Regions from separate parts of the Paraburkholderia sp. SIMBA_030 genome, predicted to be linked through region 3. Evidence: predicted binding sites of a transcription regulator. Region 3 holds the regulator's gene; each other region holds the start of a gene.
The links. The regulator FNR, encoded in region 3, switches genes on or off when oxygen is low (the NO sensors DNR and NnrR bind a similar motif). The targets are predictions, from matches to a motif close to TTGATNNNNATCAA.
Positions count from the first base shown of each region.

Region 1 (4,201 bases), on a different contig from region 3:
GCTTGCGTTCGAGCACCCAGTCGCGTGCGTCCCGGCCTTGCAGAATGTCCGCCAGCAGGTCATGCATGTCGAGCACTTCGATGCCGTGCTCCTGCATCGCACTGACGAAAGCGTAGTGATCGGTCTTGGCCTGGGAGACCCACAATACATCGTCGAACAGCAGTTCGCGGCAATTCGCAGGCGTCAGGCGTGCCTGGGCGAGCCCGGGCCGACAGACCATGACCTTGCGCAACGTACCGACTTCGGAATAGACGCCGAGTGACATAGAATTTTTCCTTTTGAATAGCGGCTTACAGGCCTAGCGCGCCGCTCGCCAGCAGCCACGCGGCGATGGCGGCGAGCACGACCAGCGCGGCCAGAATGACGGCCTCGAAGGGCTTGAAAAGACGTGCGCCGCGTTCGCGTTTCGCCCAGCCGTACAGCAGTACGCCGGGTGCATAGAGCAGCGCGGAAAGCAGCAGATACTTCGGGCCGGCTGCATACAGCAGCCAGCAGCAATAGACGGTCGCGGCCGCACCGATCAGCATGTCGCGGCCGCGGACGGTGTCGGTCACCTTGTAGCCTTCGCCACGCATGGCGATGCGGGTCGCGTACACAGCCGAGAAGAGATAGGGGACCAGGATCATCGAGGTCGCGAGCGAAATCAGCGCCTGATAGGTCGCGTTCGACACCAGCGTGATGATCAGGAACAGTTGCACGAGCCCGTTGGTCACCCACAGTGCATTGGCCGGAACGCCGTGGCTGTTTTCGCGCGCGAGGAAGGCCGGCATCACGCCGCCGCTCGCCGGCGTGAAGAGTGTTTCCGCCGCCAGCAAGGTCCAGACGAGCAGCGCGCCGCCCACCGAGACCAGCAGCCCGAGGCTGATCAGCACCGCGCCCCAGGTGCCGACGGCCTTCTCGAGCACGCCTGCCATCGACGGGTTCTTCATGGCGGCCAGCTCGCCCTGCGGCACGATGCCGAGCGACAGCAGCGACACCGCCATCAGCAACAACAGCACCACGGCGAACCCGAGCATGGTGGCGCGGCCGATATCCTCGCGACGTTGCGCGCGGGCCGAAAACACATTGGCGCCCTCGATGCCGATGAACACCCAGACCGTGATCAGCATGGTGCTTTTGACCTGCGTGAACACGTCGCCGAGCTTCGGGTTGCCCCAGAAGTCCTGCGTGAAGATGTGGCTTCTGAAGGCGGCGAGCGCAAGCACGATGAACAGCAGGAGAGGAACGATCTTGGCGACGGTGGTGACCGCATTGAGAATGGCCGCGCTGCGCACGCCGCGCAGAATCACCGCATGCATGATCCACAGCACGATCGACGCGCCCAACACTGCGGCGCGCGTGTTGCCGTCGCCGAACACCGGAAAGAAATAGCCGAGTGTGCCGAAGACGATGACGAGATAGCCGACATTGCCGATCCACGCGCTGACCCAGTAACCCCAGGCCGAGTTGAAGCCGACGAACTCGCCGGCGCTGGCGCGCGCGTAAGCGTAGATGCCGTTGTCGAGATCGGGTTTGCGCGTGGTCAGGGTCTGATAGACGAAGGCCAGCATTAACATGCCCGCGCCGGTGATCAACCAGCCGATCAATACCGCAGCGGCGCCGGCGCCCGACGCCATGTTCTGCGGCAACGAAAACACGCCGCTGCCGATCATCGAGCCGATCACGAGCGCCGTCAGCAGGCCGAGACGCAGCGGCTTGGCTGCCGAAGTATTGGTCTGGACAGCCGATCCGGGAGTCGACGATCCCGAAAATGAATCCGCTAGATTCTTCATGACATGCCCTCGTTGGTTTTTTAGACACAGTGATTAGGTCACTTCGGGACGGTCGGCCGATTGATCTGGATCAGTCATATATCGCTGACGGTGTCGGCCGCAGTCAGGAAAGTCGGCTCAGCCGGTGTGATGACGGGCAAGTCCGTCGTTTGACATGGATCATAAGAACCCGCTGAAGCGCACCTATGCTCGTGGCATGCACAGCGAATCGCGCAGATGTGCTGATCCGTCGAGGGATTGAGCGGACATGAACAACAGGCTGTTTCTCATGCGCCTCTTTAAGGGTCATTTACTACAGGTTTGATGGAGATCAGTTTTTCGCCGGACTGCGGCGGTATCGTGCGACTGTTCGAACGCGGCCGTATGGAGGCCCAACAATGTCGGCTCAACTGGCAACACCCTCGACAGTTCCGTCAACCGCTACCGACGGATACGTGCTCGCCGTGCGTGGCGCGGTTGTCGAGGTCAAGTTTGCCGATGACACGCTTCCATCCGTCAATGACACGCTCCTCATCCTCTCCGACGACCTCGCGCCAGTTCTCGCCGAGGTGCAGGCTCACCTGAGCGAAACAACCGTGCGGGCGCTAGCGCTGCAATCGACGGCGGGGTTGCGCCGCGGCGCCCGCGTGAGCGTGCGCGGCGGACCCATCGAAGCGCCTGTCGGCGAAGCTGTGCTGGGCAGGCTGCTCGATGTGACCGGCGCGGCACACGACGACGGCGAGGCCTTATCCGCACAGATCGAGCGGCGCCCGATTCATCGCGCAGCGCCGCCGCTCGCGTCGCAGAAAGGCACCACGACACTGTTCGCCACGGGCATCAAGGTGATCGATCTGCTCGCGCCGCTCGCCCAGGGCGGCAAGGCCGCGATGTTCGGCGGAGCGGGGGTCGGCAAGACGGTCCTGGTGATGGAATTGATCCATGCAATGGTGGAGCGCTATCAAGGGATTTCCGTATTCGCGGGAGTCGGCGAACGCTCACGCGAAGGGCACGAAATGCTGCTCGACATGCGCACGTCCGGCGTGCTGGCGCGCACCGTGCTGGTGTATGGACAGATGAACGAGCCGCCCGGCGCCCGCTGGCGCGTGCCCTTTACCGCGCTGACGATCGCCGAGTATTTCCGCGACGAACGCCGGCAAAACGTTCTGCTGCTGATGGATAACGTGTTCCGTTTCGTGCAGGCGGGTGCGGAGGTGTCCGGCTTGCTGGGGCGCATGCCGTCCAGAGTCGGCTATCAGCCCACACTCGCGAGCGAAGTCGCCAGCCTGCAGGAGCGCATCGTGTCGGTCGGCGACGTCTCGGTCACCGCGATCGAAGCGGTGTACGTGCCGGCCGACGATTTCACCGACCCCGCGGTGACCGCGATCGCCGCGCACATCGACAGCATGGTGGTGCTGTCGCGCTCGATGGCGGCCGAAGGCATGTATCCGGCGATCGATCCGATTGCATCGTCGTCGATCCTGCTCGATCCGCTGGTGGTCGGCGAGGAGCACGCGGCGGTCGCCACCGAGGTGCGCCGGATCATCGAACATTACCGCGAGCTGCAGGACATCATCTCATTGCTCGGCATCGAGGAACTGGGTGCCGAGGACCGTACCCTCGTGGGACGTGCGAGGCGCTTGCAGCGCTTCCTGACGCAGCCGTTCGCCGTGACCGAAGCCTTTACGGGTGAAGTGGGCCGTTCGGTGGCGCTCGCCGATACGATCGCCGGCTGCAAGGCGATTTTGGCCGGCGAGTGCGATACGTGGCAGGAGAGTTCGCTCTACATGATCGGCACGCTTGAAGAAGCCCGCCTCAAAGAGCAACCCGCAGCGCAAGACGGCGTGTCCCGCGCCACGGAGCAGTCGACATGAGCGGCGCACCCTTGACGCTTACCCTGGCGACGCCGTCGCATGTGTGGTTCGACGCTGTCGAGATCGTCTCCCTGCGCGCGGAAGATGAAAGCGGCTCATTCGGCATCCGGCCCGGACATGCCGACTTCGTGACGCTGCTGACGCCCTCGGTGGTCCGCTGGACGTGTGCGGATGGCTCGATCCACTTCTGTGCGATCGATCGCGGCGTGCTGCTGGTATCGCACGGAACGACGGTATCCATCGCTTGCCGGGAAGCCATCCCAGGCGACTCGCTGGAAAGCCTCGAAGCCGGCGTTCGCAGCCGCCACGCCAGCGAAGCCGATGCGGCGCGGCGCGCCCGCGTCGAACAGCTGCGGCTGCATGCCCGCGCCGTGCGCCAGATGCTGCGCTATCTGAGCCCTCGCGCAGGCGCCGACGGCGCGGGCGCGGAGAACCTCGGCGGCACCCTGCGATGAACGGGCGCCACACCAACCAGCGCAAGCCGCGCGACGAGCGAATCGCCGAAGCCGCCCGGCAGGCCGCCGAGCGCGATTCGCGCGGGCGCGAGGAGCCGGAGCCGTCGCTCGGCAGCCGGCTCGG
Region 1 is NZ_JAWRXB010000002.1:71,225-75,425, forward strand. It holds gene SB772_RS03430 (arginine deiminase) at 1-265, opposite strand, end outside; gene arcD (arginine-ornithine antiporter) at 291-1,772, opposite strand; gene atpD (F0F1 ATP synthase subunit beta) at 2,150-3,622, shown strand; gene SB772_RS03445 (F0F1 ATP synthase subunit epsilon) at 3,619-4,077, shown strand; gene SB772_RS03450 (AtpZ/AtpI family protein) at 4,074-4,201, shown strand, end outside.
Region 1: arcD (arginine-ornithine antiporter) is a predicted target of FNR. The motif match lies at 1,833-1,846, and genes of this name have one in related genera.

Region 2 (4,201 bases), on a different contig from region 3:
TTGCGAACCGCTATGACATCGGCGTTCGCAACGGCGATCAGGTCGCAAAAGACATGATCGCGGTCCGCATTGCACCGGATATGCGCATGGCGATCGTCGGCTCGCCGGCCTATCTGGACAAGCGGGCACGGCCAAAGACTCCGCATGATCTGACGACGCACAATTGCATTAATCTGCGTCTGCCGACGCTTGGCGCGTTCTACGCGTGGGAGCTCAAAAAAGGGAATCGTGAAGTGCAGGTGCGCGTAGCGGGTCAACTCGCCTTCAACGGAACCTATCAGATGCTGGATGCGGCGTTATCAGGGTACGGTCTTGCCTACGTCCCCGCGGATCTGGTACAGACGCACGTCGCGTCGGGCCGTCTCATCTGCGTACTCGAAGACTGGTGCCCTACTTTTCCAGGTTTGCACGCCTATTACGCGAGCCGTCGTGAGTCTTCACGAGCGATGGTCCTCGTCATCGATGCGCTGCGTCAGCGTGCGTAAGCGGCGCGAAGCGACCAACCAGCTTGCGTGAATTCATGAATGTGGCTCATAACGGCTTGCGGTTTCGTGGGCTTTATCAATAGACAGTGCCTGCCTATCATCTCACTCGACATTCGAGACGGCAGCGTCGCGAATGATGAACCGCAGGCACAGCCTGCACGGAGAAAAATCATGGATTATCGATATCTGGGTCGTAGCGCCCTCAAGGTTTCGCCCTTGTGTCTGGGTGCAATGATGTTCGGCGCAGAGACCGACGAGGCGGCCTCGAAACGCATCATCGACAAGGCGTTCGATCAGGGCGTTAATTTCATCGACACGGCCGACGTCTATCACGCAGGCCGTTCGGAAGAGATCGTGGGTCGCGCCATTGCGGATCGTCGCGACAGCTGGGTCGTCGCGACGAAATTCGGTTTTCCGACGTCGCAGGGTCCGAATGAACAGGGTCAGTCGCGCAAGTGGATCGTTCAGTCGGTCGAAGCGAGCCTGAAGCGTCTGGGCACCGACTACATCGATATCCTCTACTTCCATCGCGCGTTGGTCGATGCTCCGCTGGAAGAAGGCGTGCGCGCCATCGGCGATCTGATCCGTCAGGGCAAGATCCGCTATTTCGGCGTATCGAACTTCCGCGGGTGGCGCATCGCCGAAATCGTGCGTCTTGCCGATCAACTCGGTATCGATCGGCCGGTCGCCAGCGAACCGCTGTACAACATGGTTGACCGTACCGCGGAGGTCGAGCAGTTGCCCGCCGCAGCACACTATGGCATCGGCGTCGTTCCGTATAGCCCGCTCGCGCGGGGCGTGCTCAGCGGCAAGTATGCGGTGGATGCGCCGCCGCCGGCCGATTCGCGTGCGGGCCGCGGCGACAAGCGGATCCAGCAGACTGAATGGCGGCTGGAATCGCTGGCCATCGCGCAAAAGGTTGCTGCCCACGCTGCGGCACGCGGTACGACTTCGATCGCCTTCGCATTGGCCTGGGTACTCAAGAACCAGTTCGTCAGCGCCACGATTGCGGGGCCGCGTACGGAAGCGCATTGGGACAGCTACGTCGACGCGCTGAAACTGCAACTCGGACCCGACGATGAAAAATTCGTCGACAGTCTGGTTCCGCCGGGTCACGCGTCAACGCCAGGCTATACGGATCCCGGATATCCGATCGAAGGTCGTCGAACCATCTGAAACCAGGCGCGTGGTGATCGAAGTACTCGATGTCGACACCCTGGAAGTGGAACAGCTGGTACCACAGCCTTCTTCCAGAAAGCGATAACTCCACACTTCCCGCCTCATCAACCGAAAGTAAGCCGTTTCCTCCGGCCGGCCAAAGTTGACGAGCACGTCATTCTTCGTCCACTTGCCGGGCTCCGCGCGGTAGAACTCGCTCGGCTGCAGCACTTCGTGCCAGACGGCCTTGCGATCGAGCAGCGCGCCCGGCACGCAGCCAGCCCGAACAATGCGTGTGATGGATGTGCGGGGGCATATTCGACTGTCCCTTCGCTTCGTCCCGGCCAAAGGTTCGCGTCCGGTCGTCATAGGTGAAGAGTTCCGCATAGCGCCCCCAGTCGATCGCCGCGCGCGGCGACCATCTCCCCGCTCAGGTCGAGCGCCTCGCGATCGGGGTGTTCGGCGTGCGCGAAGGCAGCTTGAAGCACGCTCAGATAGAGCTTCAGGCGGTCGTTGGCAGACAGCGCCGCCTTGATCCAGCCCGGCAGCAACAGGCTGCGTTGGCCCATCGATTCAATAGCTTGAGTCTTTCGCATCGCGGCGCATGGTTGTCCGGTAGATGGCCTCAGTCTCGGTAGACCGTATGACACCGTTCTGACAAATACCGCGCGATTCGACGCGTTAGTTGATGCGTATCAAGTGCGCGTGAATTCGCTGAGGTTTGATGTAACAAGGGCGACGCAAAGCGCGAGCGCGGCAACGCTTGCTTATGATCCACGTCAACTCTCGTGCCGTGGCCGTACGGATACTTAGGACACCCCCACCCATCGCCGGAGAATCCCATGGCTCAATCGATGAAAGCCGCAGTCGTCCATGCGTTTGGCCAACCGCTTCGCATAGAGGAAGTGCCCGTGCCCACGCCGGGCCGCGGTGAAATTCTGGTCAAGATCGTGGCATCGGGCGTATGTCATACCGACCTGCATGCCGCCGACGGAGACTGGCCAGTCAAGCCGACACTGCCGTTCATTCCAGGGCACGAAGGGGTTGGTTTTGTCGCGGCTGTCGGCGACGGCGTCAAGGCCGTCAAGGAAGGCGACCGTGTCGGTGTGCCATGGCTCTATACCGCCTGCGGCCACTGCGAGCACTGCCTGAGCGGCTGGGAGACGCTCTGCCATGAACAGCAGAACACCGGCTACTCGGTCAACGGCGGCTATGCGGAATACGTGCTGGCCGATCCGAACTATGTCGGGCATCTGCCCGCGCAAGTCGGCTTCGAAGAAATCGCCCCCATTCTGTGCGCCGGCGTCACGGTCTACAAGGGCATCCGCATGACCGACACGCGGCCTGGCCAATGGCTCGCGATTTCCGGCATCGGGGGCCTCGGCCACGTGGCGGTTCAATATGCGATCGCGATGGGACTTCGCGTGGTGGCTGTCGACATCGCGGCGGACAAGCTCGCGCTTGCGCGTGAACTCGGCGCGACACTCACAATCGACGCAACCACCGAGGATCCCGCCGCCGTGATTCAAAAGGAAATTGGCGGAGCACATGGCGTGCTCGTCACCGCGGTATCCCGCAGCGCCTTCGCCCAGGCGCTTGGCATGGTCCGCCGCGGCGGCACCGTTGCGCTCAATGGTCTGCCGCCGGGCGACTTTCCGCTGCCGATTTTTTCAACCGTACTCAATGGCATCACCGTGCGCGGATCGATCGTCGGGACACGCCGGGATCTTCAGGAATCGCTTGAATTCGCCGCTGAAGGACGAGTACGCGCGCGCATTCATACCGATCGCCTCGATAACATCAACGCCGTGTTCGCCGACCTGAAGAACGGAAAAATCGACGGCCGTGTGGTGTTGACACTCGATTGATGGATGATCTGCTACCCGGGACCCGGATAAGAGACTAAATGTCGAATGTCCCGGCTCTCTTCAGTTCGAGCCACGCCATCCCTTCCCGCAACCCTTCGAGTACCGCCTCGCGTTCCGTTGGGAAGAGCTTGCTGTGCTTGAACTGGTGCGTGAAGGTGCCTTCCGGCGTGCAATGGCTGACGTGAATCCGGCAATCGTAGCCGCCGGTAGTCTTATTGACCTCTGTGGAAACGGACCAGTCCGCTTCGCAAACGTTACCTGAGATTGTCATGATTGCACGCTTCCGTCCTATTGCCACGTAGATCACGTAGTCATTTCGCTAACTTCGGTTGCGGATGACTCGGCGGGGCATTGCCTGCCTGTTTCCGTCAGCGTCACGCATCGTCGTTCGCTGTCGGGTTGAGCAGCATCACGAAGCACGCGACGCCGGCGACGATTGCCGCCGCACCATAGCGGGTCACACTGTCTGCGCCGGAAAGCACGCCATGGATGGCGGTCGCTATACCGCCCAGCGCGAAGAATACGGCGATTGCCGCAAGGACGATCCGATGTTCTGCGCGCACCATGGCATGCTCCCGACACGGTTGTGTGATTCAGATGACGCGCAAGCATTCCAGATCCACGGGGCGGACCGTCACGCATGCGATTAACCGTAGCGTGTACGCTCGCTCCTGTCCGCGATTTGACTTA
Region 2 is NZ_JAWRXB010000005.1:148,900-153,100, forward strand. It holds gene SB772_RS10165 (LysR family transcriptional regulator) at 1-485, shown strand, start outside; gene SB772_RS10170 (aldo/keto reductase) at 657-1,661, shown strand; partial or broken gene SB772_RS10175 (hypothetical protein) at 1,678-1,877, opposite strand; gene SB772_RS10180 (hypothetical protein) at 2,009-2,239, opposite strand; gene adhP (alcohol dehydrogenase AdhP) at 2,486-3,511, shown strand; gene SB772_RS10190 (UDP-glucose 4-epimerase) at 3,546-3,782, opposite strand; gene SB772_RS10195 (DUF2964 family protein) at 3,886-4,077, opposite strand.
Region 2: adhP (alcohol dehydrogenase AdhP) is a predicted target of FNR. The motif match lies at 2,329-2,342, and genes of this name have one in related genera.

Region 3 (4,201 bases):
CGGCCTGCGGGCTTCAGGGTCCGTCACATCCCGACTGCGCTGAGGTTTTGCCCTGCCCTCCATCTGTCGTGCATCCTTCGGTTGCAGTTAGGCGATAGATGGCAATTTTCTCGGTAAAGCGATAAGTGACATTTTGGGTCAACTATTGGTTAAATGGCCACACCCGCACACACCTGAACCCCGCATAAACATACTGATAGTGCGGCTGAAACCAGTTGCGGAAAGTCGGCCGCAGCATGCATCGCGCAGTGCGCGCCGAGCCGCCTTTGAGCACGTAATGCTGCCCGTCGAAGAAATTGGCGGAATAGCCGGGATAAAACGGAAACGCTTCGAAGCCCGGCAGTGCGTCGAATACCGTCGAAGTCCACTCCCAGCCGTTGCCGAACTGACCTTCGACACCGAACGCGCTCACGTTATCCGGATACGCGCCGATCGGCTGCGGGTTCCAGCTTTGGAAATCGAAATTGCCCGACGCAGTGTGCGGCGTGCCGTGTGCCGCGCGTTGCCATTGCGCCTCCGTGGGGAGTGTCTTGCCGGCCCAGCGTGCGTAAGCGCTGGCTTCGGCGTGGCTGACGTACACGGGCCAATCGAGCGGCAGGGGCACCTCATCGAACATCGTGCGTAATGTCCATGCGCCGTCCTTGCCGCGCTCGTGGTCGTCACTGCGCTGCGACCAGCCGGCGGGGTGTTCGATCCGCTCGGCTTCCTTCCACGCCCAATCCTTGTCCGACCACCACTTCGGCTCACGATAGCCGCCCGCCTCGATGAACTGGCGAAACGCGCCGTTCGTCACCATGTGGCGATCGATCTCGAAGGCGGGCACATCGACGCGCAATTCACCGAACTCGTTGTCCCAACCGAAGCGGCCGCTTTCGCGCGCCATGCCGAGTACCGTCGACCCGGCCGGCACCTTGACCATCGATGCATTGATCGCGACGCGCTCGACGCGCGTTGTCACCGGTTCGCGTAAGTCGTCGATCTTTTGCGCGAGCGGCAACTGATGCAGCATGTACGCGAGCGTTTCGGCATGCATCAGCCGATGCTCGATCGCAACGTTCAGCAACTGCTCGGCCGCACCGCCTTGCGTACCATCGTGGCCGATACGAGCCGAGTTGCTCAGCGCACCGAGCGCACGGTCGATCTGCTCACGGGCGCGCAGCCCATAGCCGCGCACGACGTCGAACGACGGCCAGTCGGCTGGTTGATCGGTGGGAAACCCGCCGTCGACGGGATCGATACCGAACGCGAAGAGTTGGTCGAGCTGCGGATCGAACGCGGGCAGGTCGCACAGACGCTGATCCAGCAGGTTGCGGTCGAAGGCTTCCAGATGGCCGATGTAAAACACGATCCGGTGACGCTCGCGGATCGGCCGGTCATACAGAAACTCGGGTTTGACGATGGAGAACAGTGCGTCGGTGACGTGACGCGCGTCGATCAGACGCTGGACGAGCGGGTGATGCGGGGCGGGGTCGCGATTCATTTCGCCAAGCCTCCTTGCGGGGGGACGGACTAAAGACTGTACCCGCTCGCAGGAGCCATGCCAAGGCGAAAGCGCACCGAAAAGAGGTAGACGGGGGACGTGGCTGCGCGGGCCCGGTCCTGCGCGCCCGGCTTAAAGCTGCCGCAAGCCTTCGAGATCGACGATCCGGATGTGCTTGCCTTGCGTGTCGATCAGTCCGCGTTTTTGAAATCTCGACAGGGTGCGACTGACGGTTTCGAGTGTCATGCCGAGGTAGCTGCCCATGTCTTCGCGCGTCATGCGCAGGTTGAATTCCGCCGACGAATAGCCGCGTTGCGCGTTGCGCTCGGATACGTCGAGCAGGAATGCCGCGACCCGTTCGTCCGCCGACAACGAGCCGAGCACCATCATTTGCGCGGCTTCGCGGACGATCTGTTCGCCCAGCAGTTTGTGCAGCCGTTCCTGCATCGAACCGATTTCGCGGCACAACGTTTTGAGCGCCGTGTAGGGGATGATGCAAACGGTGCTGTCTTCGAGCGCCAGGGCGCTGCACGCGTGCACGTCTTCGCTGATGCCGTCGAGGCCGAGCGCTTCGCCGGCGAGGCGCAGGCCGGTAACCTGCTCCCGGCCGTCACGGTGCGCCATGACGGTTTTCATCGAACCGGACCGCACGGCGTAAAGATTGTCGAACGGGTCGCCGCTGCGGTACAACGCTTCGCCGCGCTGCACGGAGCGCGCTGTGCAAATCAACGCTTCGAGTTTCGGCATGTCGTCTGGAGACAGGCCTTGCGGCATGCAGAGCTGACGCATCGAACAGTTCGAACAGCGCGCGGCGCTGCGCCCGCTCGCCCGCAACGGCGCAGCACGACCGCGGCCGCGCACGGATGGAGGAACAGCGGAATCGGCGGTAACAGCGATAGGATTAAGCATGTTTAGCAGCCATTTATCGGGGTAATGGCTGATTGTCCCACCGCGTGCGGCCCGCGTTTCGCGGCAAAATGACGCGTTCGCGCAGCGAGGCTGCTTGCGCGATGTCACGCTTCCGCGTGTGGTGATGTACTGCTATGCGTCCGGTTGAGCGCCGGCTTCGCTGCTCTTGCCCGCAGCGGAGGGGATCAGCAGCACCGGCAAGCTGGCCTGGCGCACGCAGCGCTCGGCGACGCTGCCGAGAATCAGGCGCTGAAAACCGCGCCGGCCGTGCGTGCCCATCACCAGCAGGTCGGCGTTGAAAGCGGCAGCGGCTTTCAGCACCACGGTGGACACGTCGTCGAGCGACGATGCTTCGCCTACCGCGAGCTCGCCTTTTACGCCCTGATCGCGCATGGCCTGCGCGAATTCCGCGCCGAGTTCCTTGCCTTGCTCGACCAGCCGGTTGCGGAGAATCGAAGGATCGTAGCCAGGCGCTTCGAAATACATCGGCGTGTTTTCGACGACGTAGAACGGCTGCAGAACAGCGCCCGTGGATTTGGCGAGCGCCAGTGCTGCCTCGAACGCGCGGCGCGAGGTATCGCTGCCATCGACCGCTACAAGGATGCGTGCGTACATATCAACTCCGCGTCTGAAGGATTCGGGTGCCGCGGCCATTGCGCACGACCGCGGTCATTGACGATTTGTTACCTACGCAAGCTTAAATGATCGCTGAAACAGGCGCACCTCGGGCAGGATGTAAATCAAACACTTGTCAAATTGTGCTGCTTCGATGGATCGCGTGACAAGTACCGCGCAGCAAGCGTTTCCGGCCTGCGCGTCAACCTGAAACGCCTGCGCGAACCAGGATAGCCCCCGGGTTTGCCTTACAATCAAAGCCTATTCAGACAAGCTGGCTCAGCATCGCCGATGAACGAGCGCAAAACGACGGCCTTGCCCGACAAGATCTACGGCGACATCCTCAATCGGATTCTCGAAGGCGAGTACAAGGAAGGCGACCGGCTGCCTACCGAGCATGCGCTAGCCGAGCGCTTCGAGACCTCGCGGCCGACCGTGCGCGAGGCGCTGGCGCGACTGCGGGCGGACGGCATCGTCATGACCCGGCACGGTTCCGGCACCACGGTCGCGCGGCGGCCCGATCCGGACGTGCGCCGCTTCGCGCCGCTCGAAACGCTGTCCGACATCCGCCGCTGCTATGAATTTCGCATCGTGACCGAAGCGGGCGCCGCCGAACAGGCCGCGCTCAAAGCCGATGCCGACGACATCTCCTCGATCGAGCGCGCGTGGGATGAACTGGAGCGCATCATCGAAACCCAGGGTATCGGTGCAAAAGACGATTTCATGTTCCATCTGGCGGTGGCGCGCGCGTCGAAGAATCCGTTTTTTATCACGGTCATGTCGTTCATCGAAGAACAGATCCTGTTCAGCATGAATTTGTCGCGCAATCTGTCGCTGGTGAAGACCGTCGAACGGCAGCGGCTCGTGCAGGCCGAGCATCTGGCGGTGCTTGAAGCGATCCGTCGGAAGGACGGTCCGGCCGCCGGTCAGGCGATGCGAGCGCACCTCGAAAATGCGCTCGACCGGATGTTCGGCTCCTGAACTTCGCCACGCGCCGGCACTGGGCCGCCGCAGCCGCGCTCCGGTGTCGGCCCGGGCTTCTTGCGGCTACGCGGCCACGGCCATCGGCCCGAACAGGGCAGTGCGGGTTTTCGGGCTGACCGCGATATCCAGCGCCACGGCGCGCTCCACGCCGATCTGCAACGGCGAGCCGAGTCGGCTGATCTCGATGCCGGTTTTGCGCAGCAACCGCTCGAT
Region 3 is NZ_JAWRXB010000033.1:61,916-66,116, forward strand. It holds gene SB772_RS37140 (SUMF1/EgtB/PvdO family nonheme iron enzyme) at 143-1,480, opposite strand; gene fnr (fumarate/nitrate reduction transcriptional regulator Fnr) at 1,613-2,389, opposite strand; gene SB772_RS37150 (universal stress protein) at 2,522-3,004, opposite strand; gene SB772_RS37155 (FadR/GntR family transcriptional regulator) at 3,296-3,985, shown strand; gene SB772_RS37160 (acyl-homoserine-lactone synthase) at 4,052-4,201, opposite strand, start outside.